3 regions of the Vibrio japonicus genome follow, and region 3 is predicted to be linked to each of the others. Evidence: predicted binding sites of a transcription regulator. Region 3 holds the regulator's gene; each other region holds the start of a gene.
What was found. The regulator CRP, encoded in region 3, controls carbon source genes, mostly activating them, when cyclic AMP is high. The targets are predictions, from matches to a motif close to TGTGANNNNNNTCACA.
Positions count from the first base shown of each region.

Region 1 (10,420 bases), on a different replicon from region 3:
GTCAGTTCAACTTGTGCGTGGTTAAGTTGGGCGGTTTTTACGTAGGTAACACTTAGCAGGCCAACTGTAATCACAAGCAGGGGGATTAACGCCAAAATATAAAGGCGACTTTTTATAGAGAGATTCATACCAACTTCCTGTCTTGATTTATCCCTATTTGACGTGCGACGTCAGCGGTGACGCTTATGTATTCGCAAGCTCATTAGGTTGATTTATAGATTAACCAGAATTTTGGATTGGGACTGTGAATCAGGAGAGATATATGCAATTGAGATATTAGACATTAGTCCTATGTCATTGAGATTACTGAGAGTTATCGAGAGCAACGGTTGTTGTTGCACTTACTTTTTCCTGTAAGCCATTTAGAAATCGTATAGCGGTTGTTGGCGAACTTTATGTAAGACCAATCTGCCAAGGGTTTGATGCCTGGCCAGCGTAGTGGGGCGTATAACCATCCTTTGCCTACTAACTTCCACGCTTGGTAAGTGACATCTAATCCGAGTAAAAGTCGATTGCGTTCATCCAGCGCGTGAAGAACGGTTGATGCTTTCTGCGCATCAATTTGCGGATAGCGTGCAAATTCCTCGCTATGGGTGTCCACCAGCGTTAGTCGATGCCCTTGATCGCGTTGCTTCAGTGCGTTCATTTCTCTTACGCAAATAGGGCAGGTACCATCATAGAATATGGTTAATTTTTGCACTTTCATTCTCCGTTTATTTCCAGCTTGCTGCGATAAATTTAATATGAATCCACTTAGTTTGAGTATGCGCGTCTAACTGACGTAATGCTACAATCGATATCAGAGATTAACATTAGGGTGTGAGGGTGGCTTATGCTAAACTCGCCGCCTTTTCAGAATTCACTAGAGACTGTATCCATGAGCCTTAAGCAAGAACTTCAGCAACTACATAATCGCCTAGATACCACAAAACGTAAGCTGGATGCTGCGAAGGGACGTGGCGACCAGGAACTTGTAACACGATTTACCGATGACGCAGACAAATTAGAGAAGAAAATCAATTCTCTAAAAGGTAAGCAAAAGTACGACATGAACAAAGAGCGTAAGAGCTTAATGGATATGCCGTTCTCGCGTGAAATTACCAAAGAAGAACAAGCGGATCTTGGTAAGCTAAAGAAATCGGTACGTGGGTTGGTTGTTGTACACCCTATGACAAAACTGGGTAAAGAACTTCGGGTAGAAGTCATGACGGGTTTTGCTCCGAAAAAGTTCTAATCAGACGATAACTGATGTAAAAAAAGCGCCAATTGGCGCTTTTTGTGTTTTTAGCTGATTGCTTTTCCTTAGCCAATTTACCGAATATCGAGTTTGTTCAGCAATGACGGATAACCCCAGCCATTTTCTCCTGCGTTGACTGGCTGACCAGTTAGGTATTCATATAGCGTCGGTGCTAATGATCCGTTTGCTTCTATGCTAAGAGGGACGGCATTATCACCAATAGGCTTACCCCAAAAGCCAATGAATGCGTCTTTCTCCAAGTAGCTCTCCCCTGCGTGACGCCCTGGAACTTTGGTGTTGTATCCAATGCCATCTCTTGGGAACAGGTTGATCGTGCCTGCTCGATCTTCTGCATACAGCTGCGCCAGTTCAACAACCGAATCTGGCCTTGCTGTAAATCGTGTTAACTCGCGCCATTCAGCGCTGTTACACCAAGTTGCTGGCTGAGATTGTTCAGGTTTGTGTAAACACTTATCGATGAGTTGGCCAAACTGCTCAAACTCTTGTTTATTAGGCTCGGGTAGGTAAGGGTTGAGAGTTTGTACGCCTAACAGGGTTTCCTTGCCAGTCAGTGATTGATAGAAATATCGATCGCCTTGCTTGCGGATCACTTCGTCTTGGCGCTGTCCATTTCGGTTGGCAATTATGCGAACCTCACAATTCTTCTCGTCACAAATAGCGTTTCGAACAGCCATGTAATCGAGGCTTTCATCCAAATAGTTCAGCGTTTCTGCGATGATATCGACTTTGCTCCCCGCGGGGCTGCTGAGCGGTTCCCACTGGATCAACTCTTCATAAGTTGGTTGAGTTGCCCAACCTTTTTTCGAATTAAACATATCTAACATGAAGTTACCGCCAGCGGTCGAGGCAACCACGACATCAATATTTTTGTTGCTAGGGTAATTCAAAGCGTTAGTAATCTTAGGCCCTTCGCCTTCATCAGAAGATATTTTGCTGATGATCAGTGGATAGCCGAGTTTTGCCTCAAGTGGAATAAAAATGGCTTTTTCCGGATTCAGAGTATGATAGACAGGTGATAAGCCATGATCGCCCGCCATACCGAAGAGCGTATTTTCGTAGATACCTGCATTCTGGAAACTCTTTTCCACTTCGCCAATCCAGTAATCGAGGCGGTTTAGCTCACCAGTTGGCATAATGATTTCATCACTGAATGGCCCTACAAAATGCGCAAAGTGATCCGGCCAAGGGTTATAAATCAAGGTGTAGTCGGGCATCCCTTTGCCATCTAACTTGGCATAGGACTGAAGATCTTGCTCAATCTTCCATTTACGTGTGACACGTGTGTAGAAGTCCCACACAGGTAGGCTTTGGTAGCTATCAATGTTGTTAATGAGTGACTGGCGCTGTTTCGTCAGTTCCTGTTCTACTTCTGCTCGTTCATTTAACTCGCGTAAGCAGCGCTTTTCTCCAAAATCACGTAACGCTTCTCCGGCCCCTAAATTGACCAGTGCATCGTAACTTGTCTGCGCATTCCAATCGTACTGTGCATTGCAGTTGAGTGTTTTTAGGTGGGTGAGCCGGTCAAACATCGTCTGAACTTTGTTGCTTTGCATCAGACGATCAAGTTGCAACGCGTCGTTGCCAAAGAAGTAGTAAGCTCTGTCTTCGTGACGATCAACAAAGTGGAAGTTGGGAATACCTGTGCCGAGTTCCCCCGACACTTTCGCGCCAGTCTTTATAATCGGAAGATTACGCACACTGATGGTCGGTGTTGAGGAGACGCCAACCCGGGCAATGGAATCTGTGTGCTCAGCGTAAAGTCGTTTAAAGAACGGCAGATAGTGTGGATCTTTGTAAATCTGTTCGGAGAGGATCTGTAAAAATCGCGTGTCCTGAACGTGTTCTGGTTGAGCGTGTTCAAATTGTGGTGTGATTCTCTGGTGATCCAGATGAGCTTGATACGCAGTTTTTATGAATGGTTTGCCCGGATCAACTAAGCCTTCCATCAATCCTTGTTGTAAACCGTCAACGGTAATTTGCACCGCGAAACGGCGATCTTGCTGAGACTTAAGAAATTTAATGACTTGCTCTGGGTCTGAATCGAAAGTGGTTTGAAGCCAGCGGTTTAATCTATCTTGTCTTTCGTCGATGTAGACAAATTGGCGATACGCTTTTAACACGTTAAGGCGTACAAAGTCGATTAAGCTGATTGTGATTGCTTGTGCTCGATTGTTGATCTTATCAGCATGCTCAGGCTGGTGGTCATCAATGATTGCTAATACGGCACTCTTCATGTCACCGTCATCCATGCCGTTGGCAACTTGCGCTAAGATCCCGACAACGATCGGTTGAATCTTTTTCACAAGCGCCAGATCATTGTCGCTTTTGGTCAGGTACGTGTACTGATCCGGCAAACGATCCATATCCTGCCATTCACCCACCTGGAATAGGGCATCATAAACCGTCACCATGGAAGCAATAAAATCACCATCGACTTTTAATCCTTCTTGATGCGCTTGATCCTTGTTGTGTTTACTCACGTCTTCTACCGCTTTGTCTTGGATTGAAAAGAGTGAGTGTTCAAACCCTTTCAAGGCCATATCGTCATAAACGGTTTTTAAATACGCTTTGAACTGGTCTTCATCGCTGATGCCTGTATAGCGGTCATAAAACTGGTAAAGAAAATAGCCCAGTGGGATTGCGTAAGTCGGGTCTGCCAGTTGTGCCATCACCTTGGTTTTTGTCTTCGAATCCAGTGGCAACGTGAGTAAATAAGCTTCTAACGTCATTCCACCAATGGTGAAAAGTGTCATGTCGCGAGCGAAACGGGTCGAATAGCTCAGTGAATTGGTGATTTGGTTTTTTAACACTTCTGAAGAGTTAAAAATGCCCCCTACCACAGGTGTATTTCCAATGTCTGCGTAACTTAAACTTACAGGTGAGAGGGCAGTGATGAGGACTGCGGTGAGCGCATTTTTCTTAAACCAAGCCATTAATGATATTCCTTATACTTAATATGCGTCTATTTTGGCATCAATTCTACTGAGTGCAATAAATAACCTATCTTATTGAATAGTATTCGGATAAATTAATAATATGCTCATTTAAGGGCGCAGAGTGTCGTGACACAAAAAAAGCGCAGCTGTTCTGGCTGCGCTTTTTTATTATTGCTTTTGGAATTAAAAGCCCATTAACTGCAACAGATTTTCGGCGGTTTTGACCGCTTCTTTTCTGTTAGCAATATTCAGCTTCTGGTAGAGGTTACGAATGTGGGTTTTGATTGTGGTGCCCGCCACATCCAGCTCCTGAGCGATTTGTTCGTTACTAAAGCCGGAGTAGATCAGCCCCAAAACTTGCCATTCACGCTGAGTCAGTGGGCTGGTGCGTACTAACTCAGGAATGTTCGGATGATTAACCAGTTTTTCGACAAAATCCTCATCAAAGTGCACTGAACGGCTGCGCTGAGTGGTGGAGATCTCTTTTAGCAGTTGTTGAGCGCGATGGCGTTCTAAATCACCCAGTTCATTCTTGTGGTTGAGTTTTTCCAGAGCAGGGCCGATCTTCGCCCCATCGACCAAAAAGTTACCCAACATGCCCGTTTGATTGGTTAGCTCTAGAGCGTGCTTAAGGCATTGATGCGCTTTGTGTTCGTCTTGCATCGACACGGCCAGCACCGTTTCAACAATGAGGTTTCGGTTGATGTCGGTCAGCAAGTGGTTTTCACGCGCTTTCTCTTGCAAGAAGTTAAGCGTTTGCGTGGCTTCTTCATACAAGCCAAGATTGATTTTCGCCCTAGCGATGTTACGCCACTGTAACTGAGTAAAGTGATTGCACGCTTGATCGGGTTTGACCGTGGTGCTTAACCACTGTTTGATCGATTCTAAATCCCCACGCGCTTGCCAGAAAAGGAGTAGCGACAGCGACGCGTTGGCTGTCCAGTCTACGTGATAAGTGGATTGCTTAAGCAAATGGCTGATCTGCTCGATAAATTTGCCCGCTTTGTCCAGTTCACCGCGACCAATGGCAATACGGGCCAGCATTGAATAGCTGTGCAAATGCTTACTCGGACTATGATTGCCTAAAATGTCGAGCCCTTTGTACGCGCACTCTTCGGCTTCATCTAAGCGATTCCAACACCACAGGATTTGCGCTCTGACACGGAGTAAAAACTCGTGTAGAGGAACTTGTTGCAATTGCTGCTCTTCAATCAACTTAAATGCATTATCCTGTACTTCAAACGCGGCCTGAACGTACCCTTGTGCGATCAGAATCTCACTCTGTTGTAGCATCGCCCACAGTGCTTGGTGATAAACCTGATATTGACGTGCCAGCTTTTCTGTCTGCTGCATCATTGGCAGTGCGCGGCTCAGGTGACCAAGAACGTGGTTCACTTCACCCACGACCGAGGTTGCCACAATACGACTGTGATACACGGTGGTATTGAGCTGACTCAGCGACAACTCTGCCAGCTCTAGCGCCTTTTCTGGCTCGTTCTGGTTTATCGCGACCTGAGCGCGTAGTGCGTTAAACTCGCCTTGTTCCTGACTGCTTAATACGACGTTAAATGCTTTCATTTGCTCATCGGCTTTAGACAGCAGATCGCCGACATCGTTGTAGCGGTGCTGACTTTGCGCCAGCCACGCCTGCAACATGCAAAGTTTAGGGTCGCTATAAAGTTGCTCTGGCGTTAATGTCTCAATGGCTTTTTCTAGTGTTTGCAGTTCGCCGCGGTTAAACATTTTCCAGCCATATTGACTGATGATGTCTGCAGTTAACTGACTGTTGTCCGCTTTTTGCGCGTGGTGCAATGCCTGATGTGGGGAAGATAGTTTTAGCCACGCCTGCGCCGCCTTTTGGTGCAGATCTTTCTCTTGCTGTGGGATACGTGCGAAGCGCTCGTGAGTCAGAAATTCAGCAAACAGGTTGTGGAAGCGATACCAGTTTTGCTCGCCTTCCAATGGGGAGATAAACAGACCAAAACGATTGAGCGACTCTATCATGCTCAGCGCGTCATCACGCTCTGTTAATGCTGACACGAGTGTGTCGTTAAAGTGATCAAGCACGGAACATTGCAACAGGAATCGACGCGTTTCTGAATCAAGCAGATCAAACACTTCTTCAACCAAATAATCCCATAAGTGGGCATGATTGAATTGAGAAAACGATTCCGCGGATTGGGCTAACGTCTTGTGTTGATGCTGAGCTTGAAGGGCAATAAGTTGGAGTGCAGAAGGCCACCCCTCAACGTAATTTCTCAGACTGTTTGCGGTTGAATCATCAATGCCATCGGCAACACGCTGATTGAAAAATCGTGTTGTTTCTTCGGTATCAAAAGCGAGCATTTCATTGCCGATCTCTATCATCAGATCACGGACACGTAAATTGGCGGTGCCAAGTGGTGGTGCGGAACGGCTGGTGACGACAAGCGTGAGATTTTCTGGCATATGCTTTAGGAAGAACCGCATCGCTTCATGAATCTCATCGTCACTGATCAGGTGATAGTCATCTAACACTAAATAACACTCTTGGTGAAATGCTGACAGTTCCGCAAACACTTCGCCAAAAAGGGAGTGAAGAGACGAGAACTGGCGCTTTTCTGCAAGCTTTTGCGCATTAGGGCATGCGTTGTTTGTCGCTTTGTTGAGTGCCTGAAGCAGGTAGTTCATAAATCGAAAGGAGTCGTTATCACTCTCATCTATGCTGTACCAACCGACATTGATTTTATCTGCCAACCACTGAGAAGCCATGGTTGTTTTGCCATAACCGGCAGGTGAGCGAAAGAGGATCAGCTTATAGCAAGGGGCTTGTTGCAATAAATCAAGAACTCTCGGGCGAACAATCGCGTTATGTAAACGTCCCGGACGGGTTAATTTCGAAGGAATCCACATCTTCTTTTCCCTGTTCTAAACCGCTCTATATGACAGTTGAAAGTCGAGCGTTGTCATTTGAATGTTGGTCACCAGTGACCATTTTCCGAGGATGTTACTTGGAAAGCAGGGCTACAGTTATTGATCAACAACGAGTTTTTTGTGTATTTCACACTTTGCCGTTGTCTACGCCTCTTTTTTGTGACTTCAGTCACCATTCGTTCTTTATTGAAGTGGGACTTTCGCCCTTTATTGCACCAAGAATGATGAAAAATACGTAATTGAAGAAATCTTAGTGTGATCAGATAAACATATTCAGAGATTGGTGGTTTTTTAGTACACGTAAGTTTCATACACCAAGTGTAGGGTGTTTTCGTTTGCGGTGTGATCTCAGTCACCGGTGCTTAGTTTCAATGACAGTTTAATGAGAGTTAGATCACTGAGCTCCTGGTTGTACACCTTCTACGCCCTAACTTCTCCTCCTAATACGCCAAGAGGGTAGGAGGATGTACCGATTGTCATGCCGATGCACGATAGTCGCAGATGGATTAAACCCAAGAAGTGAGATTTCTCTAATGAAACCTACGCAACTGAAAAATTTTAATAAAGCTTCGTTCCAAGAAAGCGTTAAAAAACACCTAACAGCGACCTACGCAAAAACAGAAGAAAACGCAGATAGCCGTGCTTGGTATCTGGCGATGGGTCGTGCGCTAGCAGAGCTTACAACGTTCGATATGATTGAAACCGAGCAAGACAGCAAAATCCACAACGCAAAAAGCGTTAACTACCTGTCTTTAGAGTTTCTTATTGGCCGCCTAACCGGCAACAACTTAATCAGCATGGGCCTGTATGAGCAAATTACAGAGGCAATGACTGAACTTGGCCAAAACTTAACGGATCTTCTTGAAGAAGAGCGCGATCCATCACTGGGTAACGGTGGTCTGGGTCGTTTGGCAGCGTGTTTCATGGACTCTTTAGCCGCGCAAGAATTTCCAACGGTAGGCTACGGTCTTCACTATGAATACGGCCTGTTTAAGCAGTCTTTTAAAGATGGTCATCAGCAAGAAGCACCGGATGCTTGGCGCTGTGTTGAAGGTTATCCTTGGGAAATCGCTCGCCCAGATTTAGCGCAGGAGATCGGTTTCTACGGCCACGTTGAAGTGTACCAAGAAAACGGTAAAGAGAAGCGTCGCTGGGTTCCAGGTATGACAGTAAAAGCGATGCCTTGGGATCTGCCAATCGTTGGTTACGAGTCAGACACAGTCTACCCTCTGCGTTTGTGGGAGTGTCAGGCGATTGCACCGTTCTCACTAGAAAGCTTCAACAACGGCAATTACTTTGAAGCGCAGCACTCATTGATCGACGCGGGTAACATCACCAAAGTGCTTTACCCGAACGACAACCATGAAAAAGGGAAAACGCTGCGCCTAATGCAGCAGTACTTCCACAGTGCAGCATCGGTACGCGATATTTTACGTCGCCACGAACAAGCGGGTCACACCCTGGCATCACTGCCTAAGTACGAAACTATTCAGCTTAATGACACGCACCCAACGATCGCTATCCCTGAATTGATGCGCATCCTGATTGATGAAAAAGGCCTAGGCTGGGATGAGGCGTGGGAAATCAGCTCGCAAACCTTCGCTTACACCAACCACACACTACTGCCTGAAGCACTAGAAACGTGGAGCGAGTCTTTAATCCAGCGCTTACTGCCTCGTCATATGGAAATTATTTACCATATCAACTACTTGTTCCTGAAAGAAGTGCGTGAGAAGTGGCCAGGGGATGTGTCGAAGCAGCAAAAACTATCGATCATCGAAGAAGGTTTCCACCGCATGGTTCGTATGGCCAACCTAAGTGTGATCGGCTCTTACGCAGTCAACGGCGTAGCAGCACTTCACTCAGAGTTGGTGAAACGTGACCTGTTCCCAGAGTTCCACGAGTTGTACCCAACACGTTTACACAACGTGACCAACGGTATTACACCGCGTCGTTGGCTGAAGTTCTGTAACCCAGACTTGTCTCAGCTGATCACGTCGAAAGTAGGTACGGAATGGCCAGCTAAACTGGAGCAGCTAGAGCAGATCGCAAAATATGCTGATGATGCGAAATTCCAGAAAGAATTCATGGCGGTGAAGAAGCAGAATAAACAACGTTTGGCAGACTGGGTGAAAGAAAACATGGGTATCGAGCTAGATACCAATGCGATCTTTGATGTTCAGATCAAACGTCTGCACGAGTACAAGCGTCAGCACCTAAACATGCTGCACATCTTGTCACTGTACTACCGTCTGTTGAACGATCCTGATTTTGATATGGCTCCTCGCGTGGTGTTCTTCGCAGCGAAAGCGGCGCCAGGTTACCACCTAGCGAAAGAGATCATTTACGCAATCAACAAGATCGCTGACAAGGTCAACAACGATCCTCGCATCGGCAACAAGCTGAAAGTGGTGTTTGTTCCTGATTACCGCGTCAGCATGGCGGAGATCATCATCCCAGCGGCCGACGTATCAGAGCAAATCTCAACAGCGGGTAAAGAAGCATCGGGTACCGGCAACATGAAGATGGCACTAAACGGTGCGCTAACGATAGGTACGATGGATGGTGCAAACGTCGAGATCCGCGAAGAAGTGGGCGATGAGAACATCTACATCTTCGGTCTTGAAGTGGATGGTGTGGAAGCATTGCGTGCTCAGGGCTACAACCCGTTCGATTACTACCATGCGGACCCACTACTGAAAGCGTCGCTAGACCTGTTGTTAGGTGATGAGTTTACACCGGGAGAACCGGGTAAGCTTCGCGCAACCTACGATAGCTTGTTAGATGGCGGTGACCCTTACCTATGTTTGGCTGACTTTGCTTCTTACGTCAAAGCGCACGAAGATATGGACAAGCAGTACCGCGATCAAGCGGGTTGGGCGAAAAAAGCGATTCTGAATACCGCATTGGTGGGTAAATTCAGTTCAGACCGTTCAATTCGCGATTACGTGAACAACATTTGGAAATTGGAAGCAGTTAAGCGCTAATTTCACCTAATAAAAGCCAAGGCGTTACGCCTTGGCTCTAATTATCGACACCCTACATTTTGAAGGTAAGCATCCCTTCGGAGAGAGCGATGAAAGAACAAAACGCATTAAAACAAGTCGCTGAAATGGCAAGAATTGCCGACAGCTACGTGAGCGCTTGGGGAGATGAAGCTAAAGTTGAAGACGAAACTATTCGTCGCTTGCTAGCGTCACTAGGCTACGACACAAAAAACGATGACACTCTTCTGCAATCGGCGGAGAAAAAACACAAGAAAGATGTCCTAGACTCTGTTTGTGTGATCCGCGACGGTGAACCAGTTGAAATC
Region 1 is NZ_CP102097.1:740,887-751,306, reverse strand. Features, by position in the region: gene NP165_RS16540 (methyl-accepting chemotaxis protein) at 1-128, opposite strand, end outside; gene NP165_RS16535 (thiol-disulfide oxidoreductase DCC family protein) at 314-700, opposite strand; gene NP165_RS16530 (YibL family ribosome-associated protein) at 878-1,234, shown strand; gene NP165_RS16525 (alkaline phosphatase family protein) at 1,312-4,191, opposite strand; gene malT (HTH-type transcriptional regulator MalT) at 4,378-7,086, opposite strand; gene NP165_RS16515 (glycogen/starch/alpha-glucan phosphorylase) at 7,641-10,094, shown strand; gene malQ (4-alpha-glucanotransferase) at 10,184-10,420, shown strand, end outside.
Region 1: malT (HTH-type transcriptional regulator MalT) is a predicted target of CRP. The motif match lies at 7,266-7,281, and genes of this name have one in related genera.

Region 2 (10,420 bases), 570 kb from region 3:
TGTCTTCAGTGGCTTAAAAACAGTACTAGCGCAAAAACCAACCTCGCGAAAGCAAGCTTTAGATATCTTATCCCAGCATATTGAGCTAGAAGGTGTAAGACAATTTTTGGGCAAGTCATTATACAACAGCGGCGATCATCTAGAGTGGCGCTTTAACGTTGAAAGCCTTTGGAACAACTATTGGGAAATCCTTGGCTGGGCACCTATCGAACGAATCTCTACGCCTACCCTATTTATCAAGGGGGGCGACTCAGACTATTTAACCAATGATCACCAGCCAGACGTTCAAAAGCAATTTTCTGCGGCTAAAGCTCATGTCATCGCAAATACTGGCCACTGGTTGCATGCAGAAAAGCCAGCCGAAGTTTTAAGAGCAATACGCAAATTTATTGCATAAAACATAATGAGAGGTCAGTTGCAACCTACCCGTTAACTTTATCTATTAACGATGGTATAGTGCAGCGCAAGTATTTTGGTATATAGGGATTCCATGCTCTACGACTACATGAACATGCTCGAGTCTATCGGTCTCGATTTACTTTTTGCGTCTATCTTTTTCTTAATTGGTATGGCGATTAAAGATGTCCTTAAAGCAGGCAATGTTCCTCCTTTTGGTCGTCGCATAGTATGGCTAGTCCTATTCTTGGGCTGTGCTGGTTTTATTGCAAAAGGCATTATTCAGTTCAGCTGGGAAGGCACGGGGCTAGGTTGATCTCCTGTATAGCCACAACAAGAAAATAGTAAGGGTAACGAATCTATGGCAAGTGTAGGTATCTTCTTCGGTAGCGACACAGGTAACACTGAAGCTGTTGCAAAGATGATTCAAAAACAACTAGGTAAACAGCTTGTTCACGTACAAGATATTGCTAAAAGTAGTAAAGAAGACATCGATAACTTCGATCTGCTACTACTTGGTATCCCAACTTGGTACTACGGTGAAGCTCAATGTGACTGGGATGATTTCTTCCCAGAACTAGAACAAATTGATTTCTCAACTAAGCTAGTTGCTATCTTTGGATGTGGTGATCAAGAAGATTACGCGGAATACTTCTGTGATGCGATGGGCACTGTTCGTGACATCGTTGAAGCAAAAGGCGGTACGATCCTAGGCTACACCTCAACAGAAGGCTACGAATTCGAAGCATCTAAAGGGCTTGTTGAAGGCGACGATAGCCAATTCGTTGGTTTATGTATTGATGAAGACCGTCAACCAGAACTTACTGAAGAACGCGTAAACAACTGGTGTAAGCAGATTCATGAAGAAATGTGCTTAGCAGAGCTTGAAGGCTAACCAAAGCGTTGATTAAAAACCTCCAAATCGGAGGTTTTTTTGTATCTTCGGTTTACGCTGCCTGCTCTTGTACACTCTCTCGATATTGAGGTTTCTTGCGTACGTAGAGTGTTCTTTGTACTTCTGAGACTATAATCCCATCTTTGTCCTTAATATGGATAATAAACTCAGGAAAACACTTATCACCGTTTGCGGTCTGACAAAGAACGTCCTCTAGCAAATCTTGAGGAACAATAAAGTCGGCATATAAATCACTTTGCCCAGGCTTGATAAAGTTGATACTCGCCTCTTTGTCCCAGACATAATATTCTTTACCCAAAATACCCATCAACATCAGCGAGTAGACAGGATCAGTTAAAGAAAATATGCTGCCGCCATACTGAGTACGATTGGCGTTTTTGTTCCACCAACGTAACTTTAGCTTCACTTGAACTTGGCGAAAATCCTCACTGATCGACAAAATCTTAATCCCTGAGCCCCAAAAAGGCGGCCATAAGTTGAGAGCAAATTTAACGACTTTTGGTTTATCAGCGATATTCATCCACAATTTCATTTTCATTCCCTGAATTTTCCATCACAATGTTAATGAATTGTAACTGGTCAGAGTTGTTTAATCAGTGACATAGAACGAGTTTACGTCAATACAAAGTAACCCTTTGAAGTTCGTGGTTTATTGTTATTGCCGACTACCCTATAATATTAGGAATATTGAATTCTGTTTATTACTGCAGATCATCAACAGGAAAGTATATGTCAGACAACAACCAAGCGCTAAAGGATGCTGGTCTTAAGGTTACCCTTCCAAGACTGAAGATTTTAGAAGTACTACAGCAGCCAGAATGCCAACATATTAGTGCTGAAGAGCTATATAAAAAGCTGATTGATCTAGGAGAAGAGATCGGTCTAGCTACCGTATACCGAGTATTAAACCAATTTGATGATGCAGGTATTGTGACTCGTCACCATTTTGAAGGTGGCAAATCAGTATTTGAGCTCTCGACACAACACCATCACGATCACCTAGTCTGCCTAGACTGCGGTGAAGTTATTGAGTTCTCAGATGACCTTATCGAAGAACGTCAAAAAGAGATTGCGGCTAGATACAACGTTATCCTGACCAACCACAGCCTATACCTGTATGGTAAATGTAGTGATGGTAGCTGCAAAGATAATCCAGACGCACACAAACCAAAAAAATAACGACTATTTAAAAGCGCTTCTACAGCGCTTTTATTTTGTCCCCCTTTTATGTACAGATACAAAAATGCCAGTCCGAAGACTGGCATTTTATTTCTATTTTAAACGGTCATTACTGAGCGTCGATTTTAGCCCAAGTATCACGTAAACCTACTGTGCGGTTAAATACTAAAGCGTCTGCTTTTGAATCTTTCGCATCCGCGCAGAAGTAGCCCATACGTTCGAACTGGAAGCCTTTTTCAGCTTCAGCGTTCGCCAAGCTAGGCTCAACGAAACCTTGCTTAACTTGCAGCGAATCAGGGTTGATCGTTTCTGCAAAGTTATCAGCCGCCGCTGGGTTAGGCACAGTAAACAAGCGATCGTATAGGCGGATTTCCGCTGGTAGACCTTTATCTGCCGATACCCAATGAATAACACCTTTAACCTTACGACCGTCTGCTGGGTTTTGACCTAGCGTTTCATCGTCATAAGTACAGAAGATAGTCGTGATGTTACCTTCGGCGTCTTTTTCGATACGCTCAGCTTTAATTACGTAAGCGCCACGTAGACGAACTTCTTTACCTAGAACCAGACGCTTGTACTTCTTGTTCGCTTCTTCGCGGAAGTCTTCACGTTCGATCCAAACTTCACGAGTGAACGGTACTTCACGCTCGCCCATCTCAGGTTTGTTCGGATGGTTCGCTACCGTAAGTGTTTCTACTTTATCTGCGTCGTAGTTTTCAATCACTACTTTCACAGGATCCAGAACTGCCATCGCACGCGGCGCGTTTTCGTTCAGATCATCACGAATACAAGACTCTAGTGAGCTCATCTCGATCATGTTGTCTTGCTTAGTCACACCGATACGTTTACAAAACTCACGGATAGAAGCTGATGTAAAGCCACGACGACGTAGACCTGAGATCGTTGGCATACGTGGGTCATCCCAGCCGTTCACAAGCTTTTCGCTAACCAACTGGTTTAGCTTACGCTTAGACATCACTGTGTACTCAAGGTTTAGGCGGCTAAACTCATACTGATGTGGCTGACAATCTATTGTAATGTTTTCCAATACCCAATCGTAAAGACGACGGTTGTCTTGGAATTCAAGTGTACATAGCGAGTGAGTAATGCCTTCCAACGCATCTGAGATACAATGCGTAAAATCGTACATTGGGTAGATGCACCACTTATCACCCGTTTGGTGATGGTGAGCAAAACGAACACGGTAAAGAACCGGATCACGCATAACCATAAAAGAAGAAGCCATATCGATCTTCGCACGAAGACATGCTTTACCTTCTTCAAAGCCGCCATCACGCATTTTCTCAAATAACGCTAAGTTTTCCTCAACGCTACGATCACGGTATGGGCTTGGTTTACCAGGCGCAGTTAGTGTGCCACGGTATTCGCGGATCTGCTCAGGACTTAGCTCTTCAATGTACGCTAAGCCTTTGTTAATTAATTCCACTGCAAACTCGTAAAGCTTGTCGAAGTAGTTTGATGAATAGCAAATCTCACCATCCCATTCGAAGCCTAACCAGCTCACATCATTCTTAATTGACTCAACGTACTCTACGTCTTCTTTCTCTGGGTTTGTGTCATCAAAACGCAGATTACACTTACCCTGATAGTCCTGAGCAATACCAAAGTTCAAGCAAATTGACTTAGCGTGACCGATGTGCAGATAACCGTTTGGTTCTGGCGGGAAACGAGTATGCACGCTTGTGTGTTTACCATCCGCTAAATCTTTATCGATGATTTGGCGAATGAAATTCGATGGACGAGCTTCAGCTTCACTCATCTAGAGCACCTCAATTGTTGTAGTATTGTTCAGATAAATTGTATTTGAGGAGTCTCTTTCCCCTCAAAGTATATAGCGTCCAATGATCCACAATTATTGGCATTTACACAACTAGAACTCAGCTTTTATTCGCAAATATTATGGCATTAGATTGAAATGAGCTCTGATGTGCGCAGCTTTTCGGCACTCAATAAGCAGAAAGCGGGTAAAGAAAAACCTCCCGAAGGAGGCTTTCATTAACATTGAACTGCTATGTAGTTAGTGTGGCAGTTTTACATTTGTTAGGTCTTCATTCGCACCGACAGCTTTCATTTCGCCGGCAACGATTTCAGCAAGTGGGCCTAAGATAACTTGGAGGTTATTTTCACCCAACTTCACAACGCCTTTTGCACCAAGTTTCTTAAGTACAATCTCATCGGCAACAGAGCGATCTTTCAGAGTTAAACGTAAACGCGTGATACAAGCATCAATGGAAGTCAGGTTCTCATGACCACCTAACGCTTTAAGATATTGGCGCGCTAGCTCACCTTTATCTGATTTAGCTGCAGGAGCGGCACTTACTTCTGAATCATCATCTTCACGACCTGGCGATTTTAGGTTAAATACGCGGATTGCGAAGCTGAATGTAAAGAAGTACAGAGCACCAAAACCAAGACCTACCGCACCTAGTAGTAATGGGTGAGTTGCTAAGCCAAAGTTCAATGCGTAATCAATCAGACCTGCTGAGAAAGTAAACCCATGTAGTGTACCAAGCATATTCGCAACCACTAGCGATAGACCTGTAAACACTGCGTGAATGGCATACAGTGCAGGCGCTAGGAAGACAAACATGAACTCTAGAGGTTCAGTGATACCTGTTAGGAATGAACAGAATGCTACTGAGAATAGTGCACCACCAACTTGATGACGTTTTTCAGCTGGAGCAGCAAAGTACATTGCTAGCGCCGCACCTGGCAGACCGAACATCATCACAGGGAAGAAACCGTTCATGAATACGCCAGCAGATTTGTCGCCACCGAAGAAGCGGTGTAGGTCACCAGATTTAACCACATCTGTGACTTCTTTCACTGTAGCAGTAATTTCTGGAGTGACAGTGTTAGTAAATTCAAATGTATGAGTTTGACCAGCAACAAGTGTCTTCGCTAGTGCAGGATCTACACACAGCTGCTGTAGCGCAGGTAGAGCTTGACCAGCTGCAGATGCACCCGTTACGAGTACTTCTTGACAGCTACCCATACCAAACCAGAAGAAAGAGTTAAGTACGTGGTGAAGACCAACAGGAATAAGTGCACGGTTAAGCGTACCGTAAAGGAACTGACCAATAGCACCAGACGTTGAAATACCGTGTGCTAACGCGTCCAGACCACTTTGAATAGTTGGCCATACGAAACCGCCAATGGCACCCGCTACAAGAGCAAACAGGCCCGCCATAATAGGTACTAAACGTTTACCAGAGAAAAAGGCCAACCACTCTGGAAGACGTGTAGCATGAAAAGCGTTGTAAGAGTGACCAGCGATAATACCCGCGATGATACCACCGAAGAATGACATGTTAATCGAAGCATCAATTGTAGTCGCTGTTGCAGTCAGCACAAAGTATGCAACTGCACCCGCTAGACCTGCCGCACCTTGACCGTCTTTAGACAAGCCAATCGCAATGCCGAGGCCAAACAACAATGGAAGATTAGAGAAAATAGAGTTACCAGCTTGTGCCATAAATGCGATATCAAACACATCTGGTTGGCCCAAACGCAATAACAAGCCTGCGATTGGCAAGGTCGCGATAGGAAGCATAAGAGCTTTACCTAACTTCTGCGCATATCCAAGAATATTCACCTTTAGTTCCCCCTATAGGATTTCATATTTTGTCTGAGCAACTTTTTTTAGTGGCTCAATTTAGTCCCGTTCAGTTTATGAGATTAATTTTGCCCCGCAAATTAAAAGGTCATCATTTGTGATCATAGTCACCTGAAATGATCAGGCGAGAGGGTTTTTGCTAGCGAGATCATAAAACTTATTTTACAATACAAAAAAATGAAGAATACACGAACAAACTTGCAGTATCCTCTAAGTACTGAGAGTGGCATGATACCTTATCTATCGTTGTGTTAATTACGGGGCAGCACATCGATAGTTCAATAGAAAAGTAAGAATCACCTCGTCGGTTCATACCACTTTTTCGAGAAAAAATTTCCCGCTTGCTAAAGATATTTTTCGATCTAATTGAAGTCTGCAAATAAAGTTCTGTTTCACTTAAATTGCTCCTATTAGATCACTGACAACTTTTAGAATTTAGACATAAGGATTAGCCCACCATGTACGCGCTAACAAATTGTACAATTTATACCGGCAGCGATGTTCTGGTTGACCACGCTGTAATTATTAACAACGGCATAATTGAATCTGTATGCTTGGTTTCTGAACTTCCGACAGGCATAGAAACCCGTGACCTTAGCGGCGCTAAATTAAGCCCTGGGTTTATTGATTTACAGCTCAATGGCTGTGGCGGTGTGATGTTGAATGATGAAATTACCGCGGACACGATGCAAATCATGCATCAAGCTAATCTGAAATCAGGTTGTACTAGCTTTCTTCCAACACTGATTACTTCCTCTGACGAAGATATGCGTCAAGCGATTGCAGCCGCTCGCGAGTACCATGATAAGTATCAGAACCAATCTTTAGGTTTACACCTCGAGGGTCCTTACCTAAATGTTGAGAAAAAAGGTATCCACAGCGTCGATTATATACGCCCTTCCGATGAAAGCATGATTGACTTTATCTGCGACAATGCAGACGTCATCGCTAAAGTCACATTAGCTCCGGAACACAACGACCTAACGCACATCGAACGTCTCAAAAACGCTGGGATTATTGTGTCGATTGGCCATACTAACGCGACTTACTCTGAAGCTCGCCAAGGATTTGATGCAGGCATTACCTTTGCCACTCACCTATTCAATGCGATGACACCAATGACGGGCCGTGAGCCTGGTGTTGTCGGAGCCATTTACGATACACCGGATGTGTACGCAGGTATCATTGCAGACGGGTTCCATGTCGATTATGCAAACATTCGTATCGCTCACAAAATTAAGGGCGAAAAATTAGTATTAGTGACCGATGCCACAGCTCCTGCAGGCGCTGACATGGATTACTTTATTTTTGTTGGTAAGAAAGTATATTACCGAAATGGTAAGTGTGTTGATGAAAACGGCACACTCGGCGGCTCGGCACTCACAATGATTGAAGCAGTTCAAAATACTGTTGAGCACGTCGGTATCGCTTTGGACGAAGCACTTCGAATGGCAACGCTATACCCTGCTAAAGCCATCGGGTTGGATCACAAACTAGGCCGTATAAGAAAAGGCATGGTGGCAAACCTAACCGTATTCGATCGTGACTTTAAAGTTCAAGCGACAATTGTAAACGGACAATACGAGCAAAATTGAGAATGAATGGCGGACAAATAGGTAACGTAGATTTAGTAAAACAGCTAAACAGTGCAGCAGTGTATCGGTTGATTGACCAGCAAGGTCCTATTTCAAGGATTCAAGTAGCTGACGTCAGCCAACTGGCTCCTGCCAGTGTTACAAAAATAACCCGCCAACTTTTAGAGCGTGGCCTAATCAAAGAGGTCGCGCAGCAAGCTTCTACTGGTGGACGAAGAGCGATCTCTCTAACGACAGAAGTCGAACCTTTTCACTCGATTGCAGTGCGAATTGGTCGAGATTACATCCAGTTTAGCCTCTACAACCTAGGTGCCAAAGAGCTGGCTTCTGATTACACTGAGTTTTTCTACACGACTCAAGAAGAGCTAGTGGAAGGGCTACTTAGCCAACTTAAACAGTTCATCAGTACTAACCACAACTTAATTAATCAACTGATTGCGATTGGTATTTCCTTGCCAGGACTCGTTAATCCGGAAACTGGTGTTGTTGAGTACATGCCAAATATTTCTATTGATAAATTAAGCCTGGCTGAACTGATCAAAAATACGTTCCATGTCGAGTGTTTTGTTGGAAATGACGTTAGAGGCATGGCATTAGCCGAACATTACTTTGGCGCAAGTCGCGATTGCCAAGACTCTATCTTAGTCAGCGTACATAGAGGTACCGGTGCAGGTATCATTGTTAATGGGCAAGTGTTTTTAGGCTACAACCGCAACGTGGGCGAAATCGGCCATATTCAGATCGATCCTCTTGGCGAACAGTGTCAGTGTGGCAATTTTGGTTGTTTAGAAACAGTCGCCGCCAACCCAGCCATCATTGAGCGCGTAAATAAGCTACTTGCACAGGGTTATGAGTCGAGTTTGTCTACCCTAGAAACGATCACCATTGCCGACGTATGCGAACACGCAAACCTAGGTGATGAGCTAGCAAAACAAAGCTTAGTCCGGGTCGGGAACCAACTTGGTAAAGCCATTGCCATTACCATTAACCTATTTAACCCTCAAAAAATTGTCATCGCCGGTAAGATCACTCAATGTGAAGAGATTGTTTTTCCTGCTATTCGTCGAAATGTCGAAAATCAATCACTACCAACGTTCCATCATGACTTACCTATTGTTGCGTCTGAAATTGATAAACAGCCGACACTAGGTGCGTTTGCCATGATCAAGCGCGCTATGCTGAACGGCGTTTTGTTACAAAAATTGCTTGAAGATTGATCGCTTAAGCAATTAGTTGAGTTAGAATAGAAGGCTGTGTCGAAAGATGCAGCCTTTTTCTTTGGAATCAAAATATAAGAACAACTATGGAACTCATTCTCATATCAGCCGCATTTCTCGCTGGCTTTATTGTATTAAAGTTAAACCTTCCTCCTCTCGTTGGCTTTTTGCTGGCTGGCTTTGGGCTTTATGCTTTCGGTTTTGAAAGTAACGAAACGATTGTTACTTTGGCTGATTTAGGCGTTACGCTGCTATTGTTTACCATTGGTCTTAAGCTTGATATTAAGACGTTACTTTCTAAAGAAATTTGGGCTGGCTCAACCGTTCATAATATTGCTTCTACGGCCCTGTTCAGTATTGCATTAATCTGCTTTAAGTATCTTGGTATCAGCGCATTAGCCGACATGTCCATGGATCAAATCTTATTGCTTGGCTTTGCCCTGTCTTTCTCAAGTACCGTATTCGCCGTTAAATCGTTGCAAGAAAAAGGGGAAATGAACGCGACCTATGGCACGCTCGCCATCGGTATTCTGGTCATGCAGGATATTTTTGCTGTTATTTTCTTAACCGCATCGACAGGAAAGCTACCTGAGTGGTATGCGATTGCTTTGTTTGCCCTTCCTTTACTCAGACCCGTGTTCTACAAAATCTTAGATTTGGTTGGCCACGGCGAAATGCTGGTACTGTTTGGTATATTTTTCGCGCTAGTTGTTGGTGCTGGTTTATTCGAACTGGTTGGCATGAAACCAGATCTCGGGGCTCTGATTCTCGGAATGCTTCTGGCTGGTCACAGCAAAGCATCGGAGTTATCTAAGTCACTGTTCAATTTAAAAGAGCTATTCCTTGTCTGTTTCTTCCTCAATATTGGTTTATCAGAGCAACCTACTTGGTCGGGCTTCGCGCTTGCCGTACTGTTCATGCTACTGCTTCCAATCAAAGGGATTCTCTACTTTATCGTCATCAACGCCTTTAAGTTCCGTGTACGCACTTCGCTTTTAGCCTCTCTAAGCCTATTTAACTACAGTGAATTTGGCCTCATCGTCGGTGGCTTGGCCTTTAAGATGGGTTGGATGAGTGGCGATATCTTGGTAGCCATTGCGATTGCTGTGTCCATGTCTTTTATCCTTGCAGCACCTATCAACCGCTACGGTCATAGACTCTATCAACACTCTAGCCACTGGTTACGAGAGCATGCCGCTGAAAAGCTCAACACCAGAGATAAGTTAATTAACCCTGGGCATGCACAGATCCTAATCTTAGGCATGGGCCGCATTGGTACGGGTGCATACGACGAGCTAAAAGCACGATACGGCAATATAAGCTTAGGTATAGAGGTTCGTGAAGATGCAGCAATCAAACATCAAAGCGAAGGTCGTAACGTCATCGCTGGTGATGCTACCGACTCAGATTTTTGGGAACGTATCTTAGACACAACCAATGTGAAATTGGTGCTCCTATCCATGCCGCACCACCAAGGGAA
Region 2 is NZ_CP102096.1:1,968,372-1,978,791, forward strand. Features, by position in the region: gene NP165_RS09310 (alpha/beta fold hydrolase) at 1-397, shown strand, start outside; gene NP165_RS09315 (DUF2788 domain-containing protein) at 491-712, shown strand; gene fldA (flavodoxin FldA) at 758-1,291, shown strand; gene NP165_RS09325 (DUF4442 domain-containing protein) at 1,344-1,844, opposite strand; gene fcrX (ferric iron uptake transcriptional regulator FcrX) at 2,042-2,491, shown strand; gene glnS (glutamine--tRNA ligase) at 2,601-4,271, opposite strand; gene nagE (N-acetylglucosamine-specific PTS transporter subunit IIBC) at 4,530-6,107, opposite strand; gene nagA (N-acetylglucosamine-6-phosphate deacetylase) at 6,587-7,723, shown strand; gene nagC (DNA-binding transcriptional regulator NagC) at 7,726-8,940, shown strand; gene NP165_RS09355 (cation:proton antiporter domain-containing protein) at 9,027-10,420, shown strand, end outside.
Region 2: nagE (N-acetylglucosamine-specific PTS transporter subunit IIBC) is a predicted target of CRP. The motif match lies at 6,225-6,240, and genes of this name have one in related genera.

Region 3 (10,420 bases):
TTCACGTAAAATGGTTCCTGCTCCGCCGTGTATGGCAATGGAAAATGGCGTATTCACAGACCTTCCCTTTCTTATTTCGTTACGAAATTTCGCGCTAAAGAATACAAAAACGCAAGCGGATACATCGCTTGCGTTTTCAATATCGGCATTCCTGCTTCTAGTCAGCAGGATTTACTATTCTCGAATTAGTGAGAACCGCAGCTACCACCGCCACAACAGCCATCTTCGTGGTCGTGATCATGGCCATGATCGTGACCACAGCCACCCTCTTGGTGTACATGACCGTGTTCTACTTCTTCAGCTGACGCTTCACGTAGTGCAACTACTTCAACGTCAAAAGTCAGTGTTTGACCAGCAAGCATGTGGTTGCCATCTACAACAACTTCATCGCCGTCTACTTCTGTTACTTCAACAGGAATAGGACCTTGATCAGTATCCGCTAGGAAACGCATACCAACTTCAATTTGCTCAACGCCTTGGAATACGTTCGCAGGAACACGCTGAACTAGCGCATCGCTGTGCTCGCCGTATGCTTCTTCTGGAGTAACAGTTACAGAGAACTTAGCACCTGCTTCTTTACCTTCTAGGGCGTTTTCAAGACCTGTAATTAGGTTGTTGTTACCGTGTAGGTAATCTAGTGGCGCGTCAGTTGTAGATTGATCAACAACCGCACCATCTTCTAGTTTTACTTGGTAAGCAAGACTTACTACTACGTTCTTTTCGATTTTCATAATTACTCCAAGGAGTTAAAGAAACGGAGCAAAAAGCTTGCTCCGATTAACAAAATGTCTATCCACGTATTATGGGGATTGATTATAGAAACTCAATTATTCTGGCTTAAAAATTCCGATCATCTCTTGGCCACTGTGTTCAGTTTTTTCTACAGATTGAGGCTTGCGTTGATCGGTATGCCCACACTCAACACACTCTACCAATTCGATATTGTTCTCTATCCACCAGCGTAATGTGTCTTGTGCAGAACACTTAGGACAACTGGCTCCCGCAATAAATCTTTTTTTCATTTCACGACTCTGTTTGGATTAATCCCAGAAGTTTTTCGATTGTTTATCGCTTTCCATCTCACGACCAAAAATCTCTTCCAGTTCTTTTCGAGCTTCTTTGGCTCTTAACGCTAATTGTTTATCATCGGTGTGCTGAGGCAACAACTCTTTTAGCATCGCGTTATCCAGTTTTCTGAAATGCGCTTCTGCCCTTTTTGCCTGATATGGGTGCATGCCCAATTCAACCAACGCCTGACGCCCCAAGTCTAACGCACCTAAAAAGGTTTCTCGCGAATAGCTTTCAATTCCGTGACTGAGCAACTGATATGCCTCTACTCGGCTTCTGGCTCGTGCTAATAATTTTAGCTTCGGAAAGTGTTGTTGACACAATTCGACGATTTTCATTATTTCGTCCGGTGAGTCGGTGCAGATGATCATCGCTTCCGCTTTATCAGCACCGGCTGCCCGCAATAGATCTAATTGAGTCGCATCGCCAAAAAACACCTTATAGCCATACTTACGAAGCAATTGAATTTGACTGGCATCACTCTCCAGAACCGTGACCTTCATTTTATTGGCATACATCAAACGGCCAACAATCTGACCGAAACGTCCAAAACCTGCAATGATGACTCTTGGCTGTTTATTGACGACATCGCTACGGCGTGTTTTAGATGCGACGGCATTGAGCCTACGAGCGTACCAACGATTTTGTACCATCAAAAGTAAGGGGGTCGTCACCATGGATAAGCTCACGACAACCAATAAGAAAGCAATTTGGTCTTGCGATAACAACCCTTCCACACTCGCCGCTGTAAATATGACAAATGCAAACTCACCACCTTGGCTGAGTATCGCCGCCATCTTACTGCGCGCTTTAGCTCGATTGCCCGATAGATGCGCGAGAAAATACAAGATCAACCCTTTGACCGCAATCAACCCCAGCACCGTAAACAAAACCGCGAAGGGCTGCAACGCGAGCAAGCCAAGGTTGACGGCCATACCGACAGCGATAAAGAACAACCCGAGTAGCAAGCCTTTAAATGGCTCGATGGCGATTTCTAATTCATGGCGGTATTCACTTTCAGCCAGTAACACCCCTGCTAAGAAAGTCCCCAACGCCATGGATAACCCAAGTTGCTTCATCAAAAGCGCAATGCCGATCACCAATAACAGTGAAGCCACGGTAAACAGCTCCCGCACCCCACTCATGACCACGTAGCGGAAAAGCGGTCTAAGCAGATAGTGACCTCCGACCAACAAACCGCCGACGCCACACAGCATCCATACAACATCCGCCCAATTACCTGCCGTATTCCCCGCCAATACCGGTAGAATCGCAAGCATCGGGATTACCGCGATATCTTGAAACAGCAGCACCGCAAAACCCGACTGCCCCGCTTCGCTGCCTTCTAGCCCTTGCTCTTCAATCACCTTCAGTGCGATCGCGGTTGAGGAGAGCGCTAGCCCCATCCCAATCACCACACTGGTTTGCCAACTGGTTCCGACAAGGTAGGCCACACTCGCAAGGACTAGCGTCGTGATCACAACCTGCGCGCCCCCAAGCCCCAAAATCGGCCCCTTCATTTGCAGCAATTTTTTCGGATTCAATTCTAGACCGATCAGAAACAGGAGCAGCACTACGCCAAATTCGGCAAAATGGAGGATGGAGTTCACATCGCTGATTAGGCCAAGTCCCCAAGGACCAATGGCGACACCCGCCAGCAAATAGCCTAAAACCGATCCAAGCCCTAAGCGTTGAGCCAAAGGGACTGCAACAACAGCCGCCGTGAGAAAAATTACGCTACTTTGTAGAAAGTCACTTTCCATCGCCATGCTGACCTCCTACTGCTTCTTCATGAGTCAACGTAAGATTCATCAACCACTGGCGATATCCTTCTGCATGTTGATAGCGTTCCATTTCAGGCACTTTTCGCGCCCAGTACAGCACCAACGGCTCTATCCAATGCATCTGACAAAGGGCCGCGCTTAATTCGAAGGGTTGTAATATTTCAGACAGCGGGTAGCGGTTGTAACCCGCCTCACCAAACGCGTCCTCTCTACCCCCAGCGGTAATCACACTACGCCAGTATTTTCCTTTTAACGCATCACCAGAACCAAATGCAAAGCCCTTGCACAATACTCTGTCCATCCATTCTTTTAACAATGCCGGGCAAGAGTACATATAGAGGGGATGATGGAAGACAATGACATCATGCTTGGTGAGCAGGCTTTGCTCCGCTTTGACATCAATAAAAAAATCGGGATAACGTGCATAAAGATCGCGCACTGTGACATGATCAAGCGATTCGATCTTCTTGATCATCATTTGGTTAGCTACTGAACTATCTGGCTCGGGGTGAGCGTAAAGTACAAGTACCTTGGGCTTTTTTGATAGTCGTGTCTGCATTCCTTGGTCAGCAATCCTTCTTAATGATGTAGCTAAGCACACCTTAGATACAAATTTATCGTTATCAGATTGTTATACGTCTTTGTTACAGAGAATACAATGATCGACATTTAATCTTAATCCCCCTACTATTCGACGCGATATGAGCAAAGATAAAGCACAAGACTATGATTACCTTTTCTGACATCCAGCTTCTTCGTGGCGGTAAACCACTTCTGGACCAAACCTCTGCAACCATCCATCCCGGCGATAAAATGGGTCTGGTAGGCAAAAACGGGTGTGGTAAATCCACTCTCTTCGCCTTAATCAAAGACGAACTCTCGGTTGATGCGGGTAACTTTAGTAAGCCTGCGCATTGGGAATTAGCCTGGGTAGCTCAGGAAACACCTGCATTAGAGCGAAGTGCGTTGGAATATGTCATTGATGGAGATCGAGAGTATCGCGCTTTAGAAAATCAATTAGCACAAGCTGAACATGACGACAACGGAACCTTGGTGGCTGAGCTTCACGGCAAAATTGAAACCATCGGTGGTTATAGCATTCGCGCACGTGCAGCCGAGCTATTAGACGGCCTTGGTTTTAGCCAGGAACAGATGAGCTGGAGCCTCACGCAGTTTTCCGGTGGTTGGCGTATGCGCCTGAACTTGGCTCAAGCCCTACTTTGTCGCTCTGACTTACTTTTACTCGACGAACCGACCAACCACTTGGATCTGGATGCCGTCATGTGGCTGGAGCGTTGGCTACAAAACTATCCGGGTACGTTAGTCTTGATCTCGCACGACCGAGATTTCCTTGATCCGATCGTCGGGCGCATCATTCATATCGAAAACCAGCAACTTAACGAGTACACGGGTAACTATTCATCGTTTGAAGAACAGCGTGCTCAGAAGTTAATCCTTCAACAAGCGCAGTTCCAGAAGCAACAGAAACAGATGGCGCACATGCAAAGCTACATCGACCGTTTCCGCTATAAAGCTTCGAAAGCACGTCAGGCACAGAGCCGTATTAAAGCGCTTGAGCGAATGGAAAAAGTGCTGCCTGCGCAGTTTGATAACCCATTTAGCTTTGAATTCCGTGAGCCAGACGCCCTGCCTAACCCAATCATCATGATGGATGAGGTGTCAGCTGGCTATGGTGACAACCTGATCCTAGAGAAGATTCGCCTAAACCTTGTTCCTGGCAGCCGCATTGGTTTGCTGGGTCGCAACGGCGCGGGTAAATCAACCTTAATCAAATTGCTTTCAGGTGAACTGAACGCACAAGGCGGTGAGCTGACCTATTCGCAAGGCGTAAAAATCGGCTACTTTGCACAGCACCAATTAGAAACACTGCATCCGGAAGAAACGCCTTTACAGCACATGATGCAAATTGCGCCGAAACATACCGAGCAACAACTACGCGACTATTTGGGTAGCTTCGGATTCCAAGGCGACAAAGCGCTAGAAAAAGTCGCACCCTTCTCGGGCGGCGAAAAAGCCCGTTTGGTACTGGCACTGATCGTTTGGCAAAAACCGAACCTATTGCTGCTCGACGAACCGACCAACCACCTTGATCTGGATATGCGTCAGGCTTTGACGTTCGCACTGCAAACCTTTGAAGGTGCCATGGTGATTGTCTCGCACGATCGATACCTACTGCGTGCAACAACCGATGATCTCTATTTAGTCCACGATCACCAAGTTGCCCCATTTGATGGCGATCTTAATGATTACTACAAGTGGTTAACAGAGCAGCAAAAAGTCCAACGTCGAGAAGCTCAAGCATCACTACCGGAAAAGAATAACGCCAATAGTGCTACTGCAAAAAAAGAGCTGAAGCGTCGCGAAGCGGATTTCCGTAAACAGACCGCGCCAATTCGCAAAACGCTGACAAAACTTGAAGAAAAAATGGATAAGTTAGGCTCTACTCTCGCAGAGGCAGAAGCACAATTATCAAATAACTCACTGTATGATGCGGAAAATAAGACTAAACTTAATCAAGTGTTAGCTGTGCAGGCGAATAGCAAAAGCGAACTTGAAGACGTAGAAATGGAATGGATGGCTCTCCAAGAAGAGCTTGAAAAGATGGAGCAGGAGTTCAATAGCCAATGAATCCAGAACACGTAACAATTTCACTCTCATTAGAAAGGCTATGGCAATTTAGCTTGCAGTACTACAGTACGCGGGGAGTGAAAGACGCGTGTCTGAATCTACAAAATCAGTTCAAAGGCAATGTAAACCTGCTGCTGCTTCTCAAATGGCTAGATGAGCAGCAGGTGTGCTTCAAAGATAAAGATTGGCTGCAAGTGGAAGAGTGCTTAGGGCGCTCTGAAGCACTGCTGCATAGCTACCGAGACATTCGACGCAAACTTAAAGTGCATGTTCCTGATGCACTTTATCGAGAGTCGCTTCAATTTGAGCTTCAGCTAGAAAGGCGTCAACAGTCAGATTTGGTGGCGTGCATCAATGCCATCGAGCTAAAACACAATATCGGTGAACCTTTGGCGCTTCGCTATTGCCGTCAGCTGGGTGCCGAACACCTATACTCTTCTGTGTTTTCTAATCCAATGGACCATATCGTTAACATGTAGGATCGACTATGACCCAATTTGTTGCAGCAACAGGGTTAACGAACCCGCACCTACAAACGCTCGCCCCCCGCTTTATTCGCAAGAAAGCCTTGTTTGAGCCTGTTTGGCAAACGCTCTCAACACCAGACAATGATTTTCTTGATTTAGCCTGGAGTGAAGATTGGCGCACTGAACAAGCCCAAAGCAAACCCATTTTTGTGCTGTTCCATGGCCTCGAAGGTTGTTTTTATAGCCCTTACGCGAACGGCCTGATGCATGCATTTGCTAAAGATGGCTGGTTATCTGTCATGATGCATTTTCGCGGCTGTAGCGGAAAACCCAATAACTTAGCAAGAGCCTATCATTCTGGTGAAGTGGAAGACGCTCGCTTTTTTCTAGAGTATCTGGATGACCTTTTTCCAAATCAAAATAAAGTCGCAGTTGGTATCTCTTTAGGTGGCAATATGCTGGCAAATTACTTAGCTCAGTATAATGCCAAGCCCCTGTTAAACGCGGCCACGATTGTCTCAGCTCCCCTCGATCTTTCGGCTTGTTCACAGCGTATAGAGCAAGGTTTCTCTAAGCTCTACAAATCCTATCTGCTTTCTTCACTGAAGAAAAATGCACTACGGAAGCATCATTTATTGAAAGGTGAGTTGGACCTCTCATACAACAGCATCAAACGTGTTACTAAGCTTTATGAGTTTGATGATTTAATCACGGCCCCGTTGCACGGATTTAAAGATGCTGATGACTATTACCAGAGATGCTCTGGGATTCACCGCTTAAAAGACATTACTCTACCGACCCAAATCATACACGCCAAAGACGACCCATTCATGACGGATGCGGTGATCCCTAAATATGTTCTTCCAGACAACATTGATTACCGGTTGTTTGAGCAAGGCGGACATGTGGGTTTTGTCTCTGGCAGTGCCTTAAAGCCAAGGTTCTGGCTTGAAGAAGCGCTACCGGCCTACTATGAATGCCTGTCAGTTTCGGCATAATACGCGCTCGTCATAAAATTCAGAGGTATTTATGATTATTCCATGGCAACAAATAGCGCCAGACACGTTAGAGAATCTCATCAAAGAGTTTGTCCTGCGCGAAGGGACGGACTATGGAGAACACGAAGTCTCCTTGCAAAATAAGGTTGACCAGATCAAAGCCCAGCTCGAATCGGGTGAAGCCGTGGTGGTGTTCTCCGAACTCCATGAAACCGTTGATATTCAACTAAGGCGACACTTTAAAGAATAGTGTGCAGTGACGTGACCCTAAAGCGTGTTATAGTGGTTTTAATTACAGGTAAGTAACTAACAGACAAGGTTTGTCATGTCAGCAAAACACCCTATTATCGCGGTAACAGGTTCATCTGGTGCCGGTACTACTACGACATCTGAAGCTTTCCGAAAAATGTTCAACATGATGGACGTTAAGCCCGCATGGGTTGAAGGTGACAGCTTCCATCGCTTTACTCGACCAGAAATGGACATAGAGATACGTAAAGCCCGAGACCAAGGGCGGCATATTAGCTATTTTGGACCTCAGGCTAACGACTTCCCCGCATTGGCTGAATTCTTTCGTCAGTATGGCTACGACGGAACCGGACAAGTGCGCCGTTACCTTCATACCTTTGATGAAGCCGTACCGTACAATCAAATGCCCGGAACGTTTACTCCTTGGCAGGAGCTCCCTGAAAACTCTGATGTACTCTTTTACGAAGGGCTTCACGGCGGTGTGGTTGATGGTGACGTCAACGTATCACAGCACGTCGATTTTTTGATTGGTATGGTGCCGATTGTTAACCTAGAGTGGATTCAGAAGTTCGTTCGCGATACGCGTGACCGAGGTCACTCCCGAGAGGCCGTTATGGACTCTATCGTGCGTTCTATGGATGACTACCTCAACTACATTACGCCACAATTTTCTCGGACTCATATTAACTTTCAGCGCGTACCGACTGTCGATACCTCTAACCCGCTAAACGCCAAAGGCATCCCAAGCCTAGATGAAAGCTTCGTGGTCATTCGACTACGCGGTATAACCAACGTGGACTACCCATATCTGCTCGCCATGATAGATGGCTCTTTCATGTCTCGGCATAACACCTTGGTTGTCCCTGGAGGCAAGATGAGCTTTGCGATGGAACTGATTGTCAGACCTATCCTTCAGCAACTCATCGAAACGGGTAAAATTGGCTAAGCGACGTTTCTAAAGCACGATTACTTTTCATACCGTGATCATGTGCACAATTTTGTTTAGGAAATCAGCATGTGTACCCGATTAAAGTCAAGAAATCAGCTTAGAAAAAGGATACTATTTGAAACCGAAACACAAGATAGCTTGCAGCACTTATCAAGTGCTCTTATCCTAGTAAGTCCTAATTTAAGGCTTAGCTAAAACATGGAAAGCGGCAAGCGTACCCTGCAGAGGAAGTGAGATATTATGGTTCTAGGTAAACCTCAAACCGACCCAACATTAGAGTGGTTCCTTTCACACTGTCATATTCATAAGTACCCATCAAAAAGCACGCTGATCCACGCGGGCGAGAAAGCAGAAACTTTGTACTACATTGTTAAAGGTTCTGTTGCAGTACTTATCAAAGACGAAGAAGGTAAGGAAATGATTCTTTCTTACCTAAACCAAGGCGACTTTATCGGTGAACTTGGTCTGTTCGAAGAAGATCAAGAACGTACAGCATGGGTTCGTGCAAAATCTCCTTGTGAAGTCGCGGAAATCTCTTTCAAGAAATTCCGTCAGCTAATTCAAGTTAACCCAGACATTTTGATGCGCCTATCGGCACAGATGGCAAGTCGTCTTCAGGTGACGAGCCAGAAAGTGGGTGACCTAGCGTTCCTAGACGTAACAGGCCGTATCGCTCAAACTCTACTGAACCTAGCAAAACAACCTGATGCGATGACGCACCCAGACGGTATGCAAATCAAGATCACTCGTCAGGAAATTGGACAGATCGTTGGCTGTTCTCGTGAGACAGTAGGCCGTATCCTGAAAATGCTTGAAGAGCAGAACCTAATTTCTGCGCACGGTAAGACAATCGTTGTTTACGGTACTCGTTAATCTCTGATTAACCGAGCAAGAATATAAAAGCCACCAAATGCAAATTTGGTGGCTTTTTCTTTATCCGCCTTCTAAAGAAGGGGGCGACGCCATAACTAAGGCTCGATAGAAGCTATGACGTCTTAAGAACTTGGGTAAGTAACCCTTATTACCAGAGACGTTTGTTAACCGTTGGTGCTTTCGAAGATTTTGTCTGCTGATGCCGCGACAAATCCAGGATAAAGCTCGCCGTTACTCATTGGGTAACGCTTAGCAAACTCGTAAAAGCCGCCCGGTACGATCTCAGTGCCTTCTGTGAACTGTACTGGCACTTTATCTGCCATCGTCGACGATTGCTCTAATAGCACTTCCGGTGAGCCTTTCACTTCGCCACCGAATTCGTTGATATCAAACCCAGCTTGACGAAGGTGATCATTCACCTCTTTGACTTCAGCAAAAGCGTTCAGTTGATTCACACTCACTGTAAAGTGGTTTGCACCGTAACCATGCGCTGCCAGCCATGATGCATATTCGCTCTCTTTTGCCAGAATTTGATAATCGGCAAAGCTAAGATCCCATAAGCGTCCGCCATACAGGAACTCGTGACCTTTTAGCTTATCGGTGTCCAATTGCTCAACGAGCTTAGCTACGATCGCTTGCAGTTCCTCAGAACACTCGTTGACTTTGAGCTCACTGATGAACACTTTTGGCTGTTTCGGATCTGGGTGCTCAAAGTGTTTTGCGACCAGTTTTTTACTTTCAAACTCGTAATCGCCACAAGGCTTATAACCTGCGTCAAGAAACGGTTGAGCTAACGTCGCGATACCCAAAGGCGCTACGTTAAATGTACGTAGAGCGATGTGGTCATTGATCAGTGGTTCATCTTCCTGAAGCAGTTGGTGTACTTGTTCTGCAGAGGGACATAAGCGTTGAATATAGTCATTCCATAACGACTGGAATAAAACATCTGGCGTCATAACGCCTCCTTGTTAAAGGTTGTTTACGGTTATTGGATTATAAAAAAGGCCATCTAATCGACTTGTCCAGAGAATCAATCAGATAGCCTCAAACCTGTGACGTTCTATTTCTTAGTTCTTACAGCTCTACACCCGGGCTTAGCGTCGCTGGAAGCAACGTCTCGCCGCCTTCCATTGAAGCCATTGGGTAGGCACAGTAATCCGCCGCATAGTAAGCACTTGGACGTAAGTTACCTGAAGCGCCCGGACCACCAAATGGTGCATCGCCGCTCGCACCCGTCAACTGACGGTTACGGTTCACAATACCTGCACGGATATGGTCAACGAAGTAATCCCACTCGCTGTCGTCTGTTGATACTAGACCAGCCGATAGACCAAAACGTGTGTCGTTTGCGAGTTCAACCGCCTTATCCAAGCCTTGGTAACG
Region 3 is NZ_CP102096.1:2,534,289-2,544,708, forward strand. Features, by position in the region: gene NP165_RS12040 (isoaspartyl peptidase/L-asparaginase family protein) at 1-57, opposite strand, end outside; gene slyD (peptidylprolyl isomerase) at 186-731, opposite strand; gene NP165_RS12050 (YheV family putative zinc ribbon protein) at 828-1,022, opposite strand; gene kefB (glutathione-regulated potassium-efflux system protein KefB) at 1,041-2,837, opposite strand; gene kefG (glutathione-regulated potassium-efflux system ancillary protein KefG) at 2,821-3,411, opposite strand; gene NP165_RS12065 (ABC transporter ATP-binding protein) at 3,579-5,501, shown strand; gene NP165_RS12070 (TIGR02444 family protein) at 5,498-5,980, shown strand; gene NP165_RS12075 (hydrolase) at 5,989-6,966, shown strand; gene NP165_RS12080 (YheU family protein) at 6,998-7,216, shown strand; gene NP165_RS12085 (phosphoribulokinase) at 7,292-8,161, shown strand; gene crp (cAMP-activated global transcriptional regulator CRP) at 8,405-9,037, shown strand; gene NP165_RS12095 (DUF1338 domain-containing protein) at 9,202-9,993, opposite strand; gene astD (succinylglutamate-semialdehyde dehydrogenase) at 10,112-10,420, opposite strand, start outside.